Regions from separate parts of the Pseudomonas sp. PDM25 genome, predicted to be linked through region 1. Evidence: predicted binding sites of a transcription regulator. Region 1 holds the regulator's gene; each other region holds the start of a gene.
What was found. The regulator sigma-54, encoded in region 1, starts transcription at its own class of promoters, with help from an activator protein. The targets are predictions, from matches to a motif close to ANTGGCATNNANNTTGCTNT.
Positions count from the first base shown of each region.

Region 2: flgB (flagellar basal body rod protein FlgB) is a predicted target of sigma-54. The motif match lies at 1,945-1,964, and genes of this name have one in related genera.
Region 3: KW848_RS14900 (circularly permuted type 2 ATP-grasp protein) is a predicted target of sigma-54. The motif match lies at 1,419-1,438, and genes of this name have one in related genera.
Region 4: KW848_RS07670 (flagellar basal body rod protein FlgF) is a predicted target of sigma-54. The motif match lies at 3,476-3,495, and genes of this name have one in related genera.

Region 1 covers NZ_JAHUWL010000012.1:22,128-28,072, forward strand. The annotation lists gene lptB (LPS export ABC transporter ATP-binding protein) at 1-708, shown strand, start outside; gene KW848_RS21920 (RNA polymerase factor sigma-54) at 892-2,385, shown strand; gene hpf (ribosome hibernation-promoting factor, HPF/YfiA family) at 2,460-2,768, shown strand; gene ptsN (PTS IIA-like nitrogen regulatory protein PtsN) at 2,781-3,245, shown strand; gene rapZ (RNase adapter RapZ) at 3,248-4,105, shown strand; gene KW848_RS21940 (HPr family phosphocarrier protein) at 4,121-4,396, shown strand; partial or broken gene KW848_RS21945 (ZIP family metal transporter) at 4,449-4,631, opposite strand; gene pmbA (metalloprotease PmbA) at 4,846-5,945, opposite strand, start outside.
Region 2 covers NZ_JAHUWL010000030.1:11,281-17,225, reverse strand. The annotation lists gene flgE (flagellar hook protein FlgE) at 1-279, opposite strand, end outside; gene flgD (flagellar hook assembly protein FlgD) at 311-1,033, opposite strand; gene flgC (flagellar basal body rod protein FlgC) at 1,049-1,492, opposite strand; gene flgB (flagellar basal body rod protein FlgB) at 1,496-1,903, opposite strand; gene cheR (protein-glutamate O-methyltransferase CheR) at 2,269-3,096, opposite strand; gene KW848_RS30530 (chemotaxis protein CheV) at 3,143-4,075, opposite strand; gene flgA (flagellar basal body P-ring formation chaperone FlgA) at 4,158-4,919, shown strand; gene flgM (flagellar biosynthesis anti-sigma factor FlgM) at 5,088-5,414, shown strand; gene KW848_RS30515 (flagella synthesis protein FlgN) at 5,463-5,930, shown strand.
Region 3 covers NZ_JAHUWL010000007.1:116,178-122,122, reverse strand. The annotation lists gene KW848_RS14900 (circularly permuted type 2 ATP-grasp protein) at 1-1,387, opposite strand, end outside; gene KW848_RS14895 (ribonuclease E inhibitor RraB) at 1,784-2,125, opposite strand; gene KW848_RS14890 (hypothetical protein) at 2,339-2,572, opposite strand; gene speE (polyamine aminopropyltransferase) at 2,742-3,617, opposite strand; gene KW848_RS14880 (PLDc N-terminal domain-containing protein) at 3,830-4,021, opposite strand; gene KW848_RS14875 (hypothetical protein) at 4,086-4,616, opposite strand; gene KW848_RS14870 (methyl-accepting chemotaxis protein) at 4,795-5,945, shown strand, end outside.
Region 4 covers NZ_JAHUWL010000003.1:469,783-475,727, forward strand. The annotation lists gene KW848_RS07650 (amino acid aminotransferase) at 1-9, opposite strand, end outside; gene KW848_RS07655 (4a-hydroxytetrahydrobiopterin dehydratase) at 9-365, opposite strand; gene phhA (phenylalanine 4-monooxygenase) at 470-1,255, opposite strand; gene KW848_RS07665 (sigma-54-dependent transcriptional regulator) at 1,670-3,229, shown strand; gene KW848_RS07670 (flagellar basal body rod protein FlgF) at 3,550-4,290, shown strand; gene flgG (flagellar basal-body rod protein FlgG) at 4,336-5,121, shown strand; gene flgH (flagellar basal body L-ring protein FlgH) at 5,174-5,869, shown strand; gene KW848_RS07685 (flagellar basal body P-ring protein FlgI) at 5,897-5,945, shown strand, end outside.

The DNA of each region.
Region 1 (5,945 bases):
CAGCATCTGGCCAAGAGCTACAAGAGCCGCCAGGTCGTGCGTGACGTCAGCCTGTCGATCGACAGCGGTCAGATCGTCGGTCTCCTAGGCCCAAACGGCGCCGGCAAGACCACCTGCTTTTACATGATTGTCGGCCTGGTACAGGCCGATCAGGGCCGCGTACTGATTGACGACCTTGATGTCAGCCACCAGCCTATGCATGGTCGTGCGAAGGCCGGCATCGGCTATCTTCCGCAAGAAGCGTCGATCTTCCGCAAACTCTCGGTAGCCGACAACATCATGGCGATCCTCGAGACCCGCAAGGAACTCGACAAGGCCGGTCGTCGCCAAGAGCTGGAAAGCCTGCTACAGGAATTCCACATCAGCCACATCCGCGACAACCTCGGGATGAGCCTGTCCGGTGGTGAACGCCGCCGTGTGGAAATCGCCCGGGCACTGGCTACCAACCCGAAATTCATCCTGCTCGACGAACCGTTCGCCGGCGTGGACCCGATTTCGGTGGGCGACATCAAGCAAATCATCTATCACCTCAAGGCCAAGGGCATTGGTGTGCTGATCACTGACCACAACGTCCGTGAAACCCTGGATATCTGCGAAACCGCCTACATCGTCAACGATGGCCAGCTGATCGCCGAAGGTGACTCTGCCACCATCCTGGCCAACGACCTGGTCAAGGAAGTGTATCTGGGCCATGAGTTCCGCCTGTAAGCACTGAGGTGTCTGGCTGGTTGCCCGGGCGCTCGTCTCGATAAAAAATCAACATTTTTTTATTGTTACAGCGCTCTAGGCAAACGCTGCAGTTTCGGGCATATAATTTGCTTATGTTGGCGCTCCGGCGCCCTGTAGTGGATGGCGCATGTGCGCCGGCGAATAAGGTGTTAAGCCCCTGCCATGAAACCATCGCTAGTCTTGAGAATGGGCCAGCAGCTGACGATGACACCGCAGCTGCAACAGGCCATCCGCCTGCTCCAATTGTCGACCCTGGACCTGCAACAGGAAATCCAGGAGGCCCTGGAGTCCAATCCGATGCTCGAACGCCAGGAAGAAGGCGACGACTTCGATAACGCCGACCCCTTGGCCGACAAAGCCGAACAGCAACCCAACACCGACATTCAGGAACCTTCCTACCAGGAAACCGCCCCGACGGTTGATAACCTCGAGGAAGGCGACTGGAACGAGCGCATCCCCAACGAACTGCCCGTCGATACCGCGTGGGAAGACGTCTACCAGACCAGCGCCAGCAGCCTGCCAAGCAACGATGACGACGAGTGGGACTTCACCACCCGGACATCGGCCGGCGAAAGCCTGCAAAGCCACCTGCTGTGGCAACTGAACCTGGCCCCGATGTCCGACACCGATCGCCTGATCGCCGTGACCCTGATCGACTGCATCAACAATCAGGGCTATCTGGACGAAACCCTCGAGGAGATTCTCGAAGCCTTCGACCCGGAACTGGACATCGAACTGGACGAAATCGAAGCCGTCCTGCACCGCATCCAGCAATTCGAACCCGCTGGCATCGGCGCCCGCAACCTGGGCGAATGCCTGCTGCTGCAATTGCGCCAGCTACCCGCCAAGACGCCTTGGCTGGTCGAGGCCAAACGCCTGGTCACCGATTACATCGACCTGCTCGGCAGCCGCGATTACAGCCAGCTGATGCGTCGCATGAAGCTCAAGGAAGACGAACTGCGCCAAGTGATTGAACTGGTGCAGAGCCTCAACCCGCGCCCAGGCTCGCAAATCGAGTCCAGCGAAGCCGAATACGTCGTTCCCGACGTGATCGTACGCAAGGACAACGAGCGCTGGCTGGTGGAGCTGAACCAGGAATCCGTGCCACGACTGCGGGTCAACGCTCAATACGCCGGTTTCGTGCGCCGCGCCGACACCAGCGCCGACAACACCTTCATGCGCAATCAGTTGCAAGAGGCCCGCTGGTTCATCAAGAGCCTGCAAAGCCGCAACGAAACCCTGATGAAAGTAGCCACTCAGATCGTCGAGCATCAGCGTGGTTTTCTTGAATACGGCGACGAAGCCATGAAACCGCTGGTCCTGCATGACATCGCTGAAGCGGTGGGCATGCACGAGTCGACGATTTCACGGGTGACCACGCAGAAATTCATGCATACCCCACGGGGCATATATGAACTGAAATACTTTTTTTCCAGCCACGTCAGCACCTCCGAGGGCGGGGAATGCTCATCCACGGCGATCCGCGCGATCATCAAAAAACTGGTTGCCGCGGAAAATCAGAAAAAGCCGTTGAGTGACAGCAAGATCGCTGGTTTACTGGAGGCACAAGGCATTCAGGTGGCTCGCCGCACCGTCGCCAAGTACCGCGAATCCCTCGGGATCGCGCCTTCGAGCGAACGCAAGCGGTTGATGTAGAGCCACGCCACAGCGTTCCAGTGGCAGGCATTTCTGCCTGCCGCTTTATGCACTGGCAACGAAGGAGAAGCTGTATGCAAGTCAACATCAGTGGACACCAACTGGAAGTGACCGAACCTCTTCGCACCTACATCGGCGAAAAACTCGAACGATTAGAGAGGCATTTCGACAAGATCACCAACGTGCAGGTCACGATGACGGTCGAAAAGCTCAAGCAGAAAATCGAAGCCACGCTGCATATTCCCGGCAATGAAGTGGTCGCAAACGCGGAGCATACCGATATGTACGCGGCGATCGACGCACTGACCGACAAGCTGGATAAACAACTCAAAAAGCATAAGGAAAAGACCCAAAGCCTCCTCCAGGGCGCGACCGGTCGTTAACACTCCCAACCCATGATCCGACTTGAAAGCATCCTGACCCCCGGCCGTTCCCTCGTGAACGTGCCGGGCGGCAGTAAAAAGAAAGCCCTTGAGCAAATTGCCAACCTTATCCACAAAGAAGTGCCGGATCTGGAGATGCAAGATGTCTTCGAGGCTCTGATTGCCCGTGAAAAGCTCGGCTCAACCGGTTTTGGCAACGGCATCGCCATTCCCCATTGCCGCCTGAAGGGCTGCACCTCGCCCATCAGTGCCCTGATGCACCTTGATGCACCCATCGATTTCGACGCCATCGACGGCGCCCCGGTTGACCTGCTGTTCGTTCTGCTGGTCCCGCAAGCCGCTACCGATGCGCACCTGGAGTTACTGCGCCAGATCGCCAGCATGCTCGACCGCAAGGAAGTGCGCGAAAAACTGCGCAGCGCCTCGAGCAATGAAGCCTTGTATCAGGTTGTCCTGGACGAGCAAAACGGTCATTAATCATGCGCTTGATCATCGTCAGTGGCCGCTCCGGCTCAGGTAAAAGTACCGCACTCGATGTTCTCGAGGACAACGGCTACTACTGCATCGACAACCTGCCCGCCGGTCTGCTGCCGGAACTGGCCGAACGTGCGTTAATCCACACTGAGCTGGCGCAACCGCTGGTTGCCGTATCGATCGATGCGCGTAACTTGCCGAGTCACTTGTCGCGGTTTCCCGAACTGCTGGAAGAAGTGCGCAGCCGGCATATCCAGTGTGATGTGCTTTATCTGGACGCCGACGAAGAAACCTTGCTCAAACGGTTCTCGGAAACCCGCCGTCGTCACCCGCTGAGCAATGCCAATCGCTCGCTGGCCGAGGCCATCAACGATGAGACCGCCCTGCTCGGGCCGATTGCCGACCTCGCCGATCTCAAAGTAAACACCACCAACCTGAACCTGTATCAGCTGCGAGATACCATCAAGCTGCGGCTGTTGAACCAGCCGGAATCCGGTACGGCGTTCCTGGTGGAGTCTTTCGGTTTCAAGCGTGGCATGCCGGTGGACGCTGATCTGGTGTTCGACGTGCGCTGCCTGCCGAACCCTTACTGGAAGCCAGAGTTGCGCGATCAATCCGGGCTCGACCAACCGGTTGCCGATTACCTGGCGGCACAGCCGGACGTCGAAGAGATGTTCCAGGACATCTCCACCTACTTGTTAAAATGGCTACCCCGTTTTGCCGCCAGCAACCGCGCTTATGTCACCATTGCCATTGGCTGCACCGGCGGCCATCACCGCTCCGTCTACCTGACCGAACGTCTGGGCCAGGCCCTGCAAAAATCCCTGAAGAACGTCCAGGTTCGCCACCGCGACCTCAGCTAAAGGATTCACACCGCGATGCCTGCTCTGGAAATTGAAATCATCAACAAGCTGGGCCTGCATGCCCGCGCTTCTGCAAAATTCGTTGGCGTCGCCGGTGAGTTCAAGGATTGCACGATCAGAGTAGGACGCACGCCGGAATCCACGGTCGACGGAAAAAGCATCATGGCAATGATGATGCTCGCTGCGGGCAAGGGCACCAAAATCTACCTGAGCACCGAAGGCGAACAGGCTGATGAGGCGCTGCAGGCATTGGTGAATTTGATCAATGACTACTTCGGCGAAGGCGAGTAACACTCGCCCTGTAGCAGCTGCCGAAGGCTGCTACAAAGTTCGTGTTCAGTCGCTAAGCCAACGCCGTATCCATCACCATCATCAAGCAAAACCCGATCAGCAGCCCAAGACTTGCAAGCTTGTCGTGACCATTGCGGCGCGACTCGGGAATGACTTGGGTGACCACCAGCAACATTGCCCCGGCCGCCAGCGCCAACCCCAAGGGCAGCAACAATTCAGCCAGGCTCACCAGCCAGTGCCCATAGCCAGCCCTGGATGGTTTTGGCAGAAGTCTTAAACCAGCGCAGCCTGATAGCGCGTAGCGACTTCAGGCCAATCAATCACGCCGTAGAACGACCTCAGGGACGCCATCGCCGGCAAGCCGTGCTCCTACAGGGATGGTGCATGGCGCATTAAAAAAGGCGCGTCACCTGGTGGGTGACGCGCCTTTTTTGCTTAGCGGTAAGGGTTTAGCTACCCGCCACCGTCATCCGCTCGATCAGCACCGAACCTGTGCGAATGTTGCTGCGCAGCTCCAGGTCATTACCGACCGCAACGATCTGTTTGAACATGTCGCGCATGTTGCCGGCGATGGTCACTTCCTGGACCGCAAACTGGATTTCGCCATTCTCGACCCAGTACCCCGCCGCGCCGCGGGAGTAATCGCCAGTGACCATGTTCAGGCCCTGGCCCATCAATTCAGTCACCAGCAGGCCGCGACCCATGCGGCGTAGCAAGGCTGCCTGGTCTTCGTCACCATGGGTGACAAACAGGTTGTGCACACCGCCAGCGTTGGCGGTGCTCGGCATCCCGAGCTTACGGCCGGAGTACGTGCCGAGGATGTATGAGACCAACTCGCCTTTTTCGACGAATGGTTTGGCGTAAGTGGCCAGACCATCGCCATCGAACGCCGAACTGCCCAGCGCGCGCATCAGGTGCGGGCGCTCATCGATGGTCAGCCATTCCGGGAACAGTTTCTGCCCCAGCGTGCCCTCAAGGAACGAGGATTTGCGATACAGGCTGCCGCCGGAAATCGCCGAGAGGAAACTGCCGAACAATCCACCGGCCAGTTCCGCGGAAAACAGCACCGGCACTTCGCAGGTCGGCACCGGACGCGCCCCCAGACGGCTCGCCGCCCGTTGCGCGGCACGCTGGCCGATGCTCACCGGATCGGCCAGCAAGTTGCCCTGGCGGTTCACGTCGTACCAGTAATCGCGCTGCATCTGGCCATCGGCCTCGGCGATCATCACGCAGCTCAAGCTGTGCCGGGTCGACGCGTAACTGCCGATAAAACCGTGGCTGTTACCGTAGACACGGCAGCCCTGATGGGTGCTGAGGGTGGTGCCATCGGCGTTCTTGATCCGGCTGTCGGTGGCAAACGCCGCCGCTTCACAGGCCAGGGCCTGCTCGATGGCTTGTTCCGGGGTAATGTCCCATTCGTGGAACAGGTCGAAATCCTGCAGATCCTTGGCCATCAGCGCAGCGTCCGCCAGGCCCGAAGCTTCGTCTTCAGACGTGTGCTTGGCGATGGCCAGCGCGGCGGCGACGGTTTCGCGAATCGCCTCCGGAC
Region 2 (5,945 bases), on a different contig from region 1:
GCTCAGCACGAAGAAGCCGGAACCGTTGATGCCCATGTCCAGTACGTTGCCGGTGTTGTTGATGTCACCCTGGGTGAACTGCTGGGAAACGTTGGCCAGGCGCACACCGTTACCGATGGTTTTGCTGCCCGAACCCAGCTTGGTGGCCGAGTAAACGTCTTCGAATTCCGCACGGGACGATTTGAAACCGGTGGTCGCGACGTTGGCGATGTTGTTGCCGGTCACGTCCAGTTGTTTGTTGGCTGCATAGAGACCGCTAAGGCCGATATTGAAAGACATAATCCACTCCTTTGTGCCGTGTTAGTCGGCTCTACATACCAATAGTTTGTACTTTGGACAGGGCGATGCTGCCGAGCCCGGCCAGGTTGAGCATCAACTCACCGCCGGTCTGGCTGATGGTCACGCTGTTGACCGTTGCCGGCAGGTACGTCACCAGCGAGGTCGCCTTGCCGTCGTAGGTCGCCGTAGCGCCGAAGGTATAGGTACCCGCCTTGGCCACTTCGCCTGCATCGTTTTTGCCGTCCCAGATGAAGCTGGAAGTACCGGCGTTCTGGCTGCCCAGGCCGATGGTGCGGACAACTTTGCCATCGGCATCGGTGATCTTGACCGTGACCGGGTCCACCGACGCCGGTACGGCAACGGTGCCGGTGAAACTCTTGGAGGTATCGACCACCGCCGATCCGCCTGGTGCAATGACCGAACGCCCGACCAGCGACGACGCCTGCAATGCCTGGGACGAGTTGTAATTGCTCGCCAGGCCGCTGACGGTGTCGTTGAGCGTGGTGATGCCTTCCAGGCTACTGAACTGCGCCAACTGGGCGACGAACGCACCGTTGTCTTGCGGCTCCAGCGGGTTCTGGTTTTTCAGTTGCGTTACCAGCAACTGCAGGAACGCGTCCTTGCCCAGGGCTTTTTTGCCGGTGGCGCTGTTCGTCGCCGACGCCAGGCCGTCGGCACTGGCGCTGGTCTTGATCGAGGAGTTGGCCAGGATGTCCTTGAGGCTCAAACTACTGGTGGTATCAGTAACACTCATCTGAGTCGCCCCTTATCACTGACCGAGGGTCAGGACCTTCTGCATCATGGTTTTGGCGGTGTTCATCATTTCGGCGTTGGTCTGGAACGAACGGCTCGCGGAAATCATGTCAGCCATTTCTTCCACCACGTTGACGTTCGGGTAGTAGACGTAGCCCTTGGCGTCGGCCGCCGGATGGTTCGGCTCGTAGCGCGCCTCAAGGTTGCTCTGGTCTTCGACCACGCCCAGCACTTGCACGCCTTGACCGGCGGCGTCCTGGTTCTGGAACAGCGAATCGCTGCCGCCGCTCTGCCCGCCCTGGAACATGGTGGCGAATACCGGGTGCCGTGCACGGTAGGTCTGGTCGATGCTCGACGAGACGGTCTCGGCGTTGGCGATGTTACTGGCGACGGTGTTCAGGCGAGTGGTCTGAGCACTCATGCCGCTACCGGCAATGTTGAAAACACTGGCTAGAGACATGACTTACTCTCCACGAAGGGCTGATACCAGCCCTTTGAATTTGCTGTTGAGCAGGGTGAAGCTGGCCTGGAAGTTGACCGCGTTTTCCGCGTAGTTCGACTGTTCCAGCTGTGCGTCCACGGTGTTCTGGTCGATCGACGGTTGCATCGGCGTGCGATACATCAACGACTCGTCGCCATTGCCCAGACCTTCGGCTTCGATATGACGGCTGTTGGTCATGTTCAAGGCGAAAGATCCGCTCTTGGTCTTCTCGTTCTGTGCGGCGAGCACTTTGGAGAAGTCCAGATCCCGAGCCTTGTAGTTCGGGGTGTCGGCGTTGGCGATGTTGTTGGCCAGGACTTCGGCACGCTGGGCGCGGAAGCCCAGGGCTTGTTCGTGGATACCGAGCGCTTTATCGAAGCTGATGCTCATGTCGGAAACCTTCGGGTGACCTGATTTTTCGTAACAGGGACAAAGCAAGCGTCGTGCCAATTCAAAAAAGCCCATAAACCGGGGCTTTGCGGGCAGTGGCAATGTGGCAATGCCAGAAAAGCGGCAACCGATTTCCGCCGCCTGCCGCTTTTCTGCCGCTTATCACGGTAGAAAGAACACCACCTGACCCTGTGGGAGCGGGCTTGCTCGCGAAAGCGGTGTGCCAGTCAAAGCTGATGTCGACTGACACGACGCCTTCGCGAGCAAGCCCGCTCCCACATTGGATCGTGGTGGTGCCGGGAAAATCATCAGGCAAAAAAAACGGGAGCCCCTGAGGACTCCCGTTTTTTGATGACGCCAACGAATCACTTCGCCTGGTAAATGATCCCCGGGCTGCACTGGACCATCTGGTAATGATCCGGCAAACCGTTCAGCGCCTCGGAAGCACCGAGGAACAGATAACCGCCCGGCTTCAACGTGCTGTGAATGCGCAACAGGATGTCCTTCTTCACCTCGGCGGAGAAGTAGATCAGCACGTTGCGGCAGAACACGATGTCAAACTTGCCCAGCGCCGCGTAGCTGTCCAGCAGGTTGAACGAGCGAAACTCCACCCGGCTCTTGATCGGTGCCTTGATGGCCCAGCGTCCCGGCCCTTTTGGGTCGAAGTAACGTTGAAGGCGCTCGGGCGACAGGCCACGGCCGATGGCCAGGCTGTCGTATTCGCCGGTCTTGCAGTTGGTCAGCATGGTGCCGGACAGATCGGTGGCAACGATCTGCACGCCCATCTTCAACTGGCCCATGTTCACGCGCTCGAACTCATCGATCGACATCGACAGCGAATACGGTTCCTGACCCGACGAACAGGCCGCCGACCAGATCCGCAGACGCTGGCCAGGGGCGGCCTTGATCGCTGCGGGCAGCACCTTGTTCTTCAAGACTTCAAACGGATAGGTGTCACGAAACCACAGGGTTTCGTTAGTGGTCATGGCATCCACCACCATCTCGCGCAAACCGCTGCGCGGCTGGGTCTGGATGCGCTGGACCAGCTCACCCAGGGACTTGATGCCTTGCTGTTCCATCAGTTTGTTGAGACGGCTCGAGACCAGGTATTGCTTGTTTTCACCGAGCAAAATGCCACAGGCTTTTTCCAGGAAGACCCGGAACTGTTCGAAATCCAAATTACCCGTAGACAAAGATACCGCCTCTTAAATCGTATTAATCGTTAGGGGCAAAAGGCCCCTAGCTGATGTCTGCTGCTTTGATCCGGCTGACTACCCGGGATGCCAGGTCATCAGGACGGAATTTGGCAAGGAAGTCATCGGCACCGACCTTCTTGACCATCGCCTGATTGAATACACCCGACAACGAAGTATGCAGGATGATGTGAAGCTTTTGCATGCGCGGGTCGTTGCGGATCTCGGCCGTGAGGGTGTACCCGTCCATCTCCGGCATCTCGATGTCGGAAATCATCATCAGGAACTCTTCTTCCGGCTTCTTGCCCTCGTCGACCAGCTTGCGCAGGTAATCCAGCGCTTGCCGACCGTCGTTCAACGCCACCACTTCGACACCGACCGTCTGCAGGCAACGGGTCACCTGCTTGCGCGCCACCGACGAGTCATCGACCGTCAGTACTCGCAAAGAGAGCGCCTTGTGCTGGGTTTCTACATCCACCACGCCGACGGAAATCGCTTCCGGTGTCGGCGCCACTTCTGCCAGCACTTTCTCGACGTCGATGATTTCGACTAACTGATTGTCGACCCGAGTCACAGCCGTCAGGTAATGATCGCGTCCCGTGCCCTTGGGTGGCGGATGAATCTCCTCCCAATTCATGTTGACGATGCGTTCCACTGACCGCACCAGGAAACCCTGGGTCTTGGTGTTGTACTCCGTGATGATCACGAAGGGATTGCTTTGATCTTTCAGCGCACCGGAGCCGGTCGCCATCGCCAGATCAAGAATCGGAATGGTCGCCCCCCGAATATTTGCCACACCGCACACGACAGGACTGGATTTTGGCATCAGCGTCAGTTTGGGGCATTGCAGCACCTCCCGAACCTTGAACACGTTGATCCCATACAGCTGCTGGCCGTCGAGACGGAACAACAACAGCTCAAGGCGATTCTGCCCTACCAGTTGCGTGCGCTGGTTTACCGCATCCATTACACCAGCCATGCACAGACTCCTACACCAACGCTTAAGTGTGTTGCGACGCGCATTCATCACTAAACGGCACGGCGCTTGCTTTTTAACTCTTATGAACACAGAAACGACATTTTTCCGACGCCTGACATCAAACGCCCGCAAATTGCTTTGCGCGGTGTCGGCCGTCTGCCTGTTCAACGCTGGCTGCCCTGCCCTTGCTGACGCGGTTACCTTGCCTGACATGCTTATCGGCGTCACCCAGGGCTTTCTTGAATTCACCGTAGAAGACTATCTGGCCACCAGTCAAACGGAAGGCCGCTACGAAATCGAGGTCAAGCAGCTCGATCCGCGGCTGCGCATGCCCATGTGCGACAAGGAATTGACAGCGTCCCTGGAGAGCCCCGCCACGCCCCTGGGCCGGGTTACGGTCAAGGTTCGCTGCGAGGGCGCTTCGCCCTGGACGGTCTTCGTACCCGCTCAAGTGCGCCTGTTTCGCGACATTGTCACCACCACCCGCCCGCTGCGACGCGCCGGTATCGTCGAGCCCCAGGATGTGACCCTGCGCGAGCGTGACATCAGCCTGATCAGCCAGGGTTACCTGACTTCCGTCGACCAGGCGATCGGGCAGAAACTTACCCGACCAATGGTCGCCGATCAGGTCATGACCCAGGTGCACATGGAACAGGCAGAAGTCATCAGCAAGGGCGACCAGGTGGTGATTACCGCCCGCAGTGGAACGCTGAGCGTACGCATGCCGGGTGAAGCGCTGTCCAACGGCGGCTTGCGCGAACAGATCCGGGTGAAAAACCTCAACTCCCAGCGGGTCATCAAGGCGCAAGTCATCGCGCCCGGCCAAGTGGAAGTAGCGATGTAGAGAACTCTCTGTTTGTGAAGATGTGGCGCGCCACTCGACTGTTCCCTAGACTGTGCCCTATGCAGGGCAAGCGTTGACGCGCGCAAGCTCATTGATAATTGGGCCTAAAGTTTTTCCGGGTATGGCCGAAAACATGGCAAGCGTCCAAATACCCAGAGGTTTTTTGTCATGGTTATCGATTTCAGTCGTTTAAACAGTTCCTCGTCACTTACCGGCAGTACACGTACCAGCACCGCGAAGGAAACCGCCGAAGCCGGCAAGCCCGCACCGCTGAATACCCCGGCCGAACAGGCCAGTACCGTCAAAAGCGGGGAATCGGTACATCTCAGCGATGAGGCTCAACAGTTGCAGAAGGTCACTGACAAGCTGCGCGATCAGCCTGCCGTCGACAACGCCCGCGTGGCCGAGTTGAAAGCAGCGATTGCCGATGGCAGCTACAAAGTCGACAGCAACCGTGTAGCCAGCAAACTGCTCAACTTCGAAGCCCAGCGCTAGGCCAAGGCCTGCGCCAGGCTTTTGGACGCTTAAAACCCAAGGCCAGCCATGCACGACACTAATTTACTGCAACTGATCACCGACGATTTTGCTCCGGCACAGCACTTGCTGGAGTTACTGCAAACCGAGTCCCTCGCCTTGCACGGTCGTGACATGCCACTGCTCGAAGAGATTCTGGCGCAGAAACAGGCATTGATCATTTTGCTCGATCAGCATGGCCGCAAGCGCAGTGAAATCCTCGCCAGCCTCAACCTGCCGACCAATCACAATGGCCTGGAGCAACTTGCCAGCCATTCGAGCATTGGTGATCAGCTATTGGAGCAGAGCGACGTATTGACCGATCTTCTGGCTCAGTGCCAGGCGATCAACGTCAAGAATGGCCAGTCGATTCTGGTGCAACAGGCCGCGACGGCCAATCAGTTGAAAATCCTCAACGGCGGCGAGCCGCCAGCGCTCTACGATGCGCGCGGATCAACCTCCATGCTTGCGAAGCCACGCCCGCTCAGTCAGGCTTGAGCCTGCCGAAAAGCG
Region 3 (5,945 bases), on a different contig from region 1:
CCTTGGTTCCACCGCCCTGGGATGAATTCACCACCAGGGAGCCTTCGCGCAGGGCAACACGGGTCAAACCGCCGGGCACAACCCGGGTTTCGCGGCCAGACAATACAAACGGACGCAGGTCGATGTGGCGTGGAGCAATGCCGTTTTCGACAAAGGTCGGACAGGTCGACAGGGACAACGTCGGTTGCGCGATGTACGCATGGGGCTTGGCTTTGATCCGCGCGCGGAAAGACTCGATTTCCGCCGCCGTCGCCGCCGGCCCGACCAGCATTCCGTAACCGCCGGAGCCCTGGGTTTCCTTGACCACCAGTTCCGGAAGATTGGCCAGTACGTGGGACAATTCGGAGGGATTACGACACTGCCACGTCGGCACATTCTTCAGAATCGGCTCTTCATCCAGGTAGAAACGGATCATGTCCGTCACGAATGGATACACCGACTTGTCGTCCGCGACCCCGGTGCCGATGGCATTGGCCAGCACCACGTTGCCGGAGCGATACGACGACAGCAGCCCTGGAACGCCGAGCATCGAGTCCGGGTTAAACGCCAGCGGATCGAGGAACGCATCGTCGAGGCGACGGTAGATCACGTCGACGGCTTTCGGCCCGTCCGTGGTGCGCATGAACACCTTGTCATCCCGCACGAACAGGTCCGCGCCTTCCACCAGTTCGACGCCCATTTCCCGCGCCAGAAACGCATGTTCAAAGAACGCGCTGTTGAAACGACCCGGCGTCAGTACCACCACGCTCGGGTTATCAATCGGGCTGGAGCTTTTCAGGGTGTCGAGCAACAGGTTCGGATAGTGGTCGATGGGGGCAATGCGCTGGGCCGCGAACAACTCGGGGAACAACCGCATCATCATCTTGCGGTCTTCGAGCATGTAGCTCACGCCGCTCGGTGTACGAAGATTGTCTTCGAGCACGTAGTACGTGCCGTCGCCATCGCGCACCAGATCGACACCGGAGATGTGGGAATAGATATCGCGGTGCAGATTCAGCCCCTGCATCGCCAACTGGTATTGCTCGTTGGCCAGCACTTGCTCGGCCGGGATGATGCCGGCCTTGATGATGCGCTGCTCGTGATAGAGGTCGGCGAGGAACATGTTCAACGCCTTGACCCGCTGAATGCAGCCGCGCTCGACGACTCGCCATTCACTGGCGGGGATGCTGCGGGGGATGGTGTCGAAGGGAATCAGGCGCTCTGTCCCTTGCTCATCACCATAGAGCGTGAATGTAATCCCGGCGCGATGAAATAACAGATCGGCCTCGCGTCGCCGTTGTGCCAAAAGCTCGTCAGGCGTTTCGGCCAGCCAACGGGCAAACTCCCGATAATGCGGGCGGACCTGGCCGCCGGCATCGTACATCTCATCAAAATAGGTGCGGATCATGCCGTACTCCTTGTCACCCGGACATCTGGGCTTCGCAAAGCCCGTGCCATCGGCATAAACGCTTTGATATCAATCAGTTGGATAATCACATTGCACGCACCGCACCAATCCTGTGCGGTAAATGCCCCCACCCGATCGCCCCCGCTTCATTGCGAAGCAATGTTGTCGCCTATCACCAGCATAGCCAGAGTTGATTTCACTGCCCGAGAGTCGCTGCGGATAATCCGCGCATTCGCTGAAAATCTTGACGAACTTCCCTTTAGCCGCCTGTTCAGGCGGTTTTTTTTGCGTCGGATTCTTGTTTCAGGGTTTTGCCAGGTGCATTTTCTGCCCCACGAAAACGAAAACGGCCAACCCGAAGGTCAGCCGTTGCTGAGTGTTGTCACTGTTCATAAGCTATGCGAGTCGCCCTCGTACCTCCTGCTTGACGCCCCATCCTTCGATGATGCCGCCCAAAGGCTCGACCACCGCCTCGAAATCCTGCTCAAAATCGCCGATGCCGTCATAAGTGGCGTACATCACTTTGCTCAGTTCCAGGTACCACGCGCCGTCATCGCGCACGCTGATTTGTGCATTCAAGGATTCACCACAGTAATGCCCTGCCGCCCTGCGCGCCCGCTCCTCGTCCGGAAAAATGGCGTAGAACTCGATGGGATGGAATCGTGAAAAGTCGAAGCCGCCTTCTTTCATGCGGCGCAACACGCTGGTGCTGATGTCTTCTTGATAGGCTGTGCTCATGAAACGTCCCCCTCAGACTGATGGATAGACTTTCCGTATTCCCGGCACTCGCAACCGAATGGGGCGAGCGATGCGGCAACAACGTTGCCGGTGGGAAGCAAGCATGTAGCTGACAAGACCAGACCTTAGCGATCCGTTCGCTGATCTCGGTTGCAGAGTAGCCTCAAGATAGAGCCACTGCCAAGGTCTGGTTAGAAATGTGACAGGAGATGTTCAGATTGGCGTGATGCTGAGGATTTCAATGCTGTTCTGGGTCTTCAGACTTTTGACAGTCGGATCATCGGCGCGCCCTTCCAGATCGTTGAGGTCCAGTTCGGCAGCCACAGGCAGGCACCGGGCGCGAATGAGCTTCGCGGCTTGCTCGTTGTTCGGGCATTCATCGCTCTCGAACACCTCGTCAACTTGTTCACCGTGATCATCAACGAAAGTGACTTTCCACTTTTGCATCAGGTGCCTCCTCGATAAAACCCATGGATGGGCTTACATGTATCTCGACATTCTTCCCCGGCCAATCGTTCAACCGGACCTTCTACTTCTATAAGTGAAGCATGAAAAAAGGGCCGTCTGCGGTGTGTTTTCACACAACCTGAGAGGGCCCTTTCTGGTTTGCTCGATATCAGTCGTTGCTAGGCTTGTTCACAGCCTGCAGGACGTATTGCGGCAAGGCGAACGCGCCGATGTGGATTTCCGGGTTGTAGTAGCGGGTGATGATGCCGCTGCCGACGAAGCGCTGCTGCAGGGTTTCGCGGGACAACTTGCGATAAGCGGTATTGGTCGCGCCCCAGGCGAAGGTCATGGCGCCGCCGATGTAGGTCGGCACGGCCGCCTGATAGAAGTGCCAGTCCGGGAACAGGCTACGCAGGCGTCCGGCTGTGGTTTTGACTTCTTCGATTTGCATGAACGGCGTGCCGTTCTGGGTCACCAGGATGCCGCCTTCGTTCAGGCAGCGACGGCAGGCCTGGTAGAAGTTTTCCGAGAACAGCACTTCGCCCGGGCCGATCGGGTCGGTGGAATCGGAAATGATCACGTCGAATTTTTCGCTGGTGGTGGCGACGAAACGCATGCCGTCGTCGATCACCAGGTTCAGGCGCGGATCAGCGAACGCACCCTTGGAGTGGTTCGGCAGGAATTTCTTGCACATGTCGACCACGGTGCCGTCGATCTCGACCATGGTGATGTGCTCGATGCTGCGGTGCTTGGCCACTTCACGCAGCATGCCGCCGTCACCGCCACCGATGATCAGCACGCGCTTGGCGGTGCCATGCGCCAGGATCGGTACGTGGGTCAACATCTCGTGGTAGATGAATTCGTCGGCTTCGGTGGTCTGGATCACGCCGTCCAGCGCCATGACGCGGCCCATGCGCGGGTTTTCGAAAATCACCAGATGCTGGTGTTCGGTACGCACTTCGTGCAGCAGTTTTTCCATGCGAAAACGCTGGCCATAACCTTCGTAGAGGGTTTCCAGGTACTCGCTGGTCGGGGTGTTGCTCATGGGAAGTGCTCCGATGAATGCGGATGGCAAGACGCGAATACTACGTCGCAGCACATGACAGGTCGAACCTTCGTCTGTCGGGTAGGCATGGAACAGTGTGGGAGCGAGCCTGCTCGCGATAAACGATAACGCGGTTTACAGGGAAACCGCGGCGTCTGCATCGCGAGCAGGCTCGCTCCCACAGGGGAAAGGTGTCGGCTTTGGGTGCGTATTCAGATCCGGACGTTTCCTCGAGGCCCGGCGATGGCCCAGATGATCAGGCCCAGCACCGGCAGCAGCAGGATCAGCAGCACCCAGATGATTTTCATCCCTGTGTCGGCACCACTTTTGAGCACGTTGATGATTGCCCAGATATCCAGGGCAAGAATAATCAGGCCAATCAGACCATTGAACGTGGAACCCATGGTGTCGCTCCCTAAGAGTGGTTTGCACTCTTAGGATAGCCGGGCCTTGCGAGGGTTCCGTTTTTTAAACGTGGACGGCGATTTTGAGGGCTTCCAGCGAGGGTGCGGCAGCGATGCCGACTTTGGCGCACAACTCGAGTACGCGCGGCACGTCGTTGCCGTAGACCAGCACCACTTGCAGTTCGTCGTCGAGCAACTGACTGAAGTTCATCAGCGTGTAACCGCCGTTTTCCTTGTTCATGCTGCCCATCTGCACCTGAATGCGATTGAGCGCGGTCAGGGCTTCAGTCTTGGCCAGTTGCTTGGGCTTGATATTGAAATCAACCCCGGGACCGAACGAGGAAACGATCTGGGCGAAAAGGTCCACATAGGTGTCGGCCTGGAACAGCACGGTCTCTGGAAGGCTGCCGACGACGACCCACTCACCCAGCGGAATCGGGAACGTTTCGTCGTAGTTGATATCCGGATTGGCCGTCAGAAAAGCCTCGGGATCGGCGTAGGCCTGGGCCGCTTCGTCAGCGACTTTCAGGATTTCGTCATCGCTCATGCACCCGGAGCTTATTTTGCTGATGAGTTCGACGAGTGCGGCTTTCATGGGGCGGAATCCTGTAGCGAGGGAATTTTGAAGGCGCGAAGGATAGCGCATTACGCCCCGCAATTCCTGTGCGCGAGCATGGCCGGGATTGTTGACCCACATCAAGATCCAGCCCCCTGAGTAGCGGCACAATAATGGCACCTTGCCAAAACTGTTTCCGCTATCAGAGAAGACCTCCATGGGTGCCTGGCTTAGCAATATCTCGCTGAAATACAAATTCTGGGCGGTCAACGCCGTCGCCTTCGTCACGACCTTGCTGCTGGTGTTGTACGCCGTACAGCTCGAACAACAGGCCCGCAGCCATGCTTACCAGGCATCAGCACAAGCCCAGGCGCGACTGCTCAGCGCCTGGCCCGCCGGGCAACCGCTCCCCAAAGCCGATAACGTGCTGACGTTCAGTCGCGGGCAAGCACCGTTGCTGAACGGGCAGCCGGTACTGGAACTGGCCGATACCAACGGCTGGGTCGCAATCAATGCCATGCCGCTGTTCGGCGACAACCCGTTGATGGGCGCTGAAGTGTTTACGCGCCCGGAGGGCAACCAGGTCGCAGTGATTGCCCATGGCCCGAGCATGGCCCAGGTATTTGGCGAGCGTTTTCCCAACTACGCCGTGGCGGTAGCGATCTTGATGCTGGCGATGCTCGGCGCTTCGCAATTGTTGATCCGCTTCCTGCTCAGCCAGCTCAATACGCTGAAGGACGTGATGCTCCACGTCGAGAAAACCGGTGACCTGTCGGCACGCGTGCCGCTGGCCTGCACCGACGAAGTCGGGCAGATGGCCAATGCCTTCAACGCCATGCAGGCCGGTTACCAGCGAGTGGTCAATACCGTCGCCAGCACCGCCCGGCAACTGGATGTCGGCGCGGCACGGCTGGCGTCGAGCATGAACGAGGTGCGTCACGGCATGCTCGGCCAGCAAAGCGAAACCGATCAGGCCGCCACGGCGATCAACGAAATGACCGCCACGGTCTATCACATTGCCCAGCACGCTGGCGCCACCCGCGACCTATCGCAAACCGCCGATACCTTGGCCGGCAGCGGGCAGGAAGTGGTCAGTCGGGTGCAGAAGTCGATTGCCGGCCTGTCCAGCGGGGTACAACAGACTGCCGAGATGATTCAGCGTCTGGCCGAGGACAGTCAGAAGATCAACGGCGTGGTCAGTGTGATTCACAGCATCGCCGAGCAGACCAATCTGCTGGCGCTGAACGCAGCGATTGAAGCGGCCCGTGCCGGTGAAATGGGTCGCGGGTTTGCGGTGGTCGCCGATGAAGTGCGTAACCTGGCCAAACGTGTCCAGACCTCCACTGACGAAATCACGATCATGGTTTC
Region 4 (5,945 bases), on a different contig from region 1:
GAAATGCATTATTTGCGGCCCTCGGCGTCCTTGGCCACTTCGTCAGTGCGCGCGGCCATGATGAAATCGTTGCGATGCAGGCCCTTGATGGAATGGCTCCACCAGGTCACGGTGACTTTGCCCCACTCGGTCAGCAGGCCTGGGTGGTGACCTTCAGCCTCGGAGATTTCACCGACGGCGTTGGTGAACGCCAGTGCGTGCTTGAAGTTCTTGAACAGGAAAACTTTTTCCAACTGCATCACGCCGTCGCGCACTTCGATGTTCCAGTCGGGAATCTGCTTGATCAGTACCGGCAGTTCTTCGTCGCTGACTTGAGGGGCATCGGCGCGGCAGGCTTCGCAATGGGCTTGGTTCAATGTGGACATGATGGGTTCCTGAAATCGAATTATTGGAAATCGGCCGTCAGTGTCACCACGCTAAACCAAAGCGTCGGTTCCTGACAGGCTCACTTGATTCTAAAAGCTGCGGATCACGCGGCCTTTGGCGGAAATTTTGGTGTGTGCAAGCCCAGCTGCATGCCTTGCTTGACCATGCCCATGATGTCTTCGTGGGCGAGATCGAACAGGCGCTTGAGGTTCGGCAGGACAAAGTACAGCGGTTGCAGGATGTCGATGCGGTACGGCGTGCGCATGCATTCCAGCGGATCGAAGGTCTGATGCTCAGGTTCGTCCGACAGGCAGTAAACGGTTTCTTTCGGCGAGGAGAGAATGCCGCCGCCGTAGATGCGCAGGCCTTCAGCTGTATCGACCAGGCCGAACTCGATGGTCATCCAGTACAGACGCGCCAGGTAAACGCGTTCTTCCTTGGAAGCCTGTAGGCCGAGTTTGCCGTAGGTGTGGGTGAATTCGGCAAACCAGGGGTTGGTCAGCAGTGGGCAGTGGCCAAAGATCTCGTGGAAAATGTCCGGCTCTTGCAGGTAATCCAGCTCTTCGCGGGTACGAATAAACGTCGCCACCGGGAACTGCTTGTTGGCGAGCAATTCGAAAAAAGTCTGGAAGGGGATCAGTGCGGGTACCCGGGCAACCTGCCACCCGGTGGTTTCACCGAGGACCTTGTTGATCTCACCGAGTTGCGGAATGCGGTCGTGGGGCAGACCGAGTTTTTCGATACCGTCCAGGTATTCCTGGCACGCACGACCCTCGATCACTTTCAGTTGGCGAGTAATCAGCGTGTTCCACACCGCGTGTTCTTCGGCGGGGTAGTCGATAAAACCTTGCGCATCGGGCTCGCGAGCCACGTATTGCGTCTGCTTCATGCTGCTCTCCTGCTAGGGGATTTCGTTCTTGTTATGTCCTGCTATGGACCTAGAAATACCTCAAGAAATGCAGTGTTGCAGCACGCGAGTTGCACCGTTCGTAGGGAATTTCGTCGATTTTCGTAAAGTATTCGTTACGGATTGGCCGCAATGGCGCAGGGATTGAGATTTGCGGGTTTGAAATGGCTTGCAGGTGTCACATAATCTTGACGACTATCTTCACGCTTGACAGAAAAATCTGCCGGGCGCGTTCAATTGAGCGCTGCGATTCCCGTGTGGGAGTGAGCCTGCTCGCGATAGCGGTGTGTCAGCCAGCATAAATGTCCACTGACACACCGCTATCGCGAGCAGGCTCGCTCCCACAGGGAATGCGCACAGGTACTGATCTCATTTATCGTTTTTCGGGCCATTTATATGCGTATCAAAGTCCACTGCCAGAACCGCATCGGCATTCTGCGCGACATTCTCAACCTGCTGGTGGAGTACGGGATCAACGTCGCACGCGGCGAGGTCGGCGGTGAGCATGGCAACGCGATCTACCTGCATTGCCCGAACCTGATCAACATTCAGTTTCAGGCATTGCGTCCGAAATTCGAATCGATTGCCGGGGTGTTCGGTGTCAAGCGTGTAGGACTGATGCCCAGCGAGCGTCGGCACATGGAGCTCAATGCCTTGCTTGGTGCGCTGGAGTTTCCGGTGCTGTCGATCGACATGGGTGGCTCGATCGTCGCGGCCAACCGTGCGGCGGCACAGTTGCTTGGCGTGCGGGTAGATGAGGTGCCGGGGATTCCGCTGTCGCGTTACGCCGAGGATTTCGACTTGCCGGAACTGGTGCGCGCCAACAAGTCGCGGATCAACGGCTTGCGGGTGAAGGTGAAGGGCGACGTGTTTCTCGCCGATATTGCGCCACTGCAATCAGAGCATGACGACAGCGAAGCCATGGCTGGCGCGGTGCTCACGCTGCACCGCGCCGACCGGGTCGGTGAGCGCATCTATAACGTGCGCAAGCAGGAGCTGCGAGGTTTCGACAGCATTTTCCAAAGCTCGAAGGTGATGGCCGCGGTGGTGCGCGAAGCCCGACGCATGGCGCCGCTGGATGCGCCGCTATTAATAGAAGGTGAAACCGGTACGGGTAAAGAGTTGTTGGCGCGCGCCTGCCACCTGGCAAGTCCGCGGGGGCAGTCACCGTTGATGGCGCTCAACTGCGCCGGCCTGCCGGAATCCATGGCGGAGACGGAGCTGTTCGGCTACGGCCCCGGCGCTTTCGAAGGGGCGCGGGCCGAAGGCAAACTCGGTCTGCTGGAGCTGACGGCGGGCGGTACGCTGTTTCTCGATGGTGTCGGGGAAATGAGCCCGCGCTTGCAGGTGAAATTGCTGCGTTTCCTGCAGGACGGTTGCTTCCGTCGTGTGGGCAGCGATGAAGAGGTTTATCTGGATGTGCGGGTGATTTGTGCGACGCAGGTCGACCTGTCCGAATTGTGCGCGCGGGGTGAGTTTCGCCAGGATCTGTATCACCGCTTGAACGTGCTTTCACTGCACATCCCGCCACTGCGCGAATGCCTCGACGGTTTGACGCCGCTGGTCGAACACTTCCTCGATCAAGCCAGTCGACAGATCGGTTGCCCGCTGCCGAAACTGGCGCCGGCGGCGATGGAACGGCTCAGTCACTACCATTGGCCGGGCAATGTCCGGCAATTGGAAAACGTGTTGTTCCAGGCGGTTTCCTTGTGTGAGGGCGGGACCGTCAAGGCTGAACATATTCGCCTGCCGGACTACGGCGTGCGTCAGCCGCTTGGCGATTTCTCGCTCGAGGGCGGGTTGGATGAGATTGTCGGGCGTTTCGAGAAAGCGGTGCTTGAGCGTTTGTATTCCGAACACCCGAGCAGTCGCCAACTGGGCAAGCGGCTGGGGGTTTCGCATACGACCATTGCCAATAAGTTGCGTGAGTATGAAGTTGGCAAGACTGAGTCTTAGCCGATAGCTGTTTTACCTGTGATGGACCTTTCGCGAGCAAGCCCGCTCCCACATTTGATCGAGTCGAACACAAATTAAAGGTGGGAGCGGGCTTGCTCGCGAAGACGGTAGTCCAGTCAACCTCAAGGTCAGCCCTTGCCACTTACCGGCATAACACCGCCGGTTTTTCGTCTTTGACACAATCCTCCAATCCCTCCTGAACCCCTCAAGTCCTTTGTTTGCCGGGCCCTGCGCCGCCAGAAAAAAGTTGGTCTGCAAATTGCTTATCGCTCAGCAGTACAGCGGTGGACGGCAAACGTCCGGCATGCAGAGGAAAGAGTGTGGACAAGTACCTTTATGTGGCAATGACCGGCGCCAGCCAGAATGCACTGGCGCAGAAGGCTCATGCGAACAACCTGGCGAACATCTCCACCAACGGTTTCCAGAAAGACCTGGAACAGGCGCGTTCGATTCCGGTGTTCGGCGACAGCTTTCCGGCGCGTGCGTTTGCCCTGTCCGAACGTCCGGCCACCGATTTCTCCCCTGGCGCATTGGTGGAAACCGGTCGCGACCTTGATGTCGCGGTGCAAGGCAATGGCTGGATCGCCGTGCAGAACCCTGATGGCGGCGAAAGCTACGTGCGCACCGGCAGCCTGAACGTCGACGCCCTGGGCGTGCTGCGGGCCGGCAACGGTATGCCGGTGATGGGCAATGGCGGGCCGATTGCCGTGCCGCCCGAGCAGCAAATCGAAGTGGGTGAGGACGGCACCATCAGCATTCGTGCGATGGGCGAAGGTCCGCGCGTGATGGCGGAAGTCGACCGCATCAAACTGGTCAGCCCGGACTTCAAGAACATGACCAAAGGCCTGGACGGTTCGATTCACACCAAGGACGGCAAGCCTGCGCAAGCCGATGCCAACGTCAAACTGGTGTCCGGTTTCCTTGAGTCGAGCAACGTCAACGCCGTGGAAGAGATGACTTCGGTGCTGGCCCTGGCCAAGCAGTTCGAGCTGCACATCAAGATGATGAACACCGCCAAAGACGATGACCAGGCCATGGCTCGGGTCTTGCAGATCAGCTAATTATCAGAACGTCGCGCCGTAAAACAGGCGCACGAGGAGAATCGAATGCTTCCGGCTCTATGGGTTGCCAAAACAGGTCTGTCCGCCCAGGACACCAACCTGACGACCATTTCCAACAACCTGGCCAACGTGTCGACCACGGGTTTCAAACGTGACCGCGCCGAGTTCCAGGACTTGCTCTACCAGATCAAACGCCAGCCAGGCGCCCAGTCGACCCAGGACAGTGAGCTGCCGTCGGGTCTGCAAGTGGGTACCGGTGTGCGCATCGTCGGCACCCAGAAAAACTTCACCGCCGGCAGCCTGCAAACCACCGAACAGCCGTTGGACATGGCCATCGACGGTCGCGGTTTCTTCCAGATTCTGCAGCCGGACGGCACGACTTCCTACACCCGTGACGGTACGTTCCACCTGGACTCCAACGGTCAGATCGTGAACGCCAGCGGCTTCGCCCTGGAACCGGCCATCGTCATCCCGAACGATGCCCAGACCTTCACGGTCGGTCGCGACGGCACCGTGTCCATCACCGTTGCCGGCAACCCGGCCTCCCAGGTGATCGGCAACCTGCAAACCGCCGATTTCATCAACCCGGCCGGTCTGCAGGCTGTGGGCAACAACCTGTTCCTGGAAACCGCTGCCAGCGGCGCGCCGCAAGTCGGCACCCCGGGCCTGGCCGGTTTCGGCACCACGCTGCAGAACACTCTGGAAACCTCGAACGTCAGCACCGTTGAAGAGATGGTCAACATGATCACCACTCAGCGCGCTTACGAGATGAACTCCAAGGTGATCTCCACCGCCGACCAGATGCTCTCGTTCGTAACGCAGAATCTGTAATCAAGTCTATGAGGCGGCCATGAGGTCGCCTGCAACACCGTGAGGTAGGGTCATGAATCGCTATGTATCTGTTCTGGCACTGAGTGGGATCGCCGCGCTTTCGGGTTGCGTCGGACCGACGCCCAAGCCCAATGACCCTTACTACGCCCCGGTGTTACCGCGCACGCCGCTGCCGGCAGCGGCCAATAACGGCTCGATCTACCAGGCCGGTTTCGAACAGAACCTGTACAGCGACCGCAAGGCGTTCCGGGTCGGTGACATCATCACCATCACCTTGAACGAGAAGACCCAGGCCAGCAAAAACGCCAATTCCCAGGTCGGCAAGACCAGCAAGACCAGCATTGGCCTGTCCTCATTGTTCGGCAGTACACCCAACACGAATAACCCGCTCGGCAGCGGTGACCTGAGTCTGGAAGCCGCTTACAGCGGCGACCGCGCGACCAAGGGTGACAGCAAGGCCGGCCAGGGCAACAGCCTCACTGGCTCGATCACGGTGACCGTTGCCGACGTGTTGCCCAACGGCATTATCGCCGTGCGCGGCGAGAAGTGGATGACCCTCAATACCGGTGATGAACTGGTGCGGATTGCAGGGCTGGTTCGCGCCGATGACATCGCGACGGACAACACCGTTTCGTCGACCCGTATCGCCGATGCACGCATCACCTATTCGGGCACCGGTTCGTTTGCCGATGCGAGTCAGCCAGGCTGGTTCGACCGTTTCTTCCTCAGCCCGCTGTTCCCTTTCTAGGTGGCCACGTTGAATTTCAAAAGCCTCATGGTGGCTGCTCTGATGCTGTCCGCGGCCTTCAACGCTCAAGCCGAGC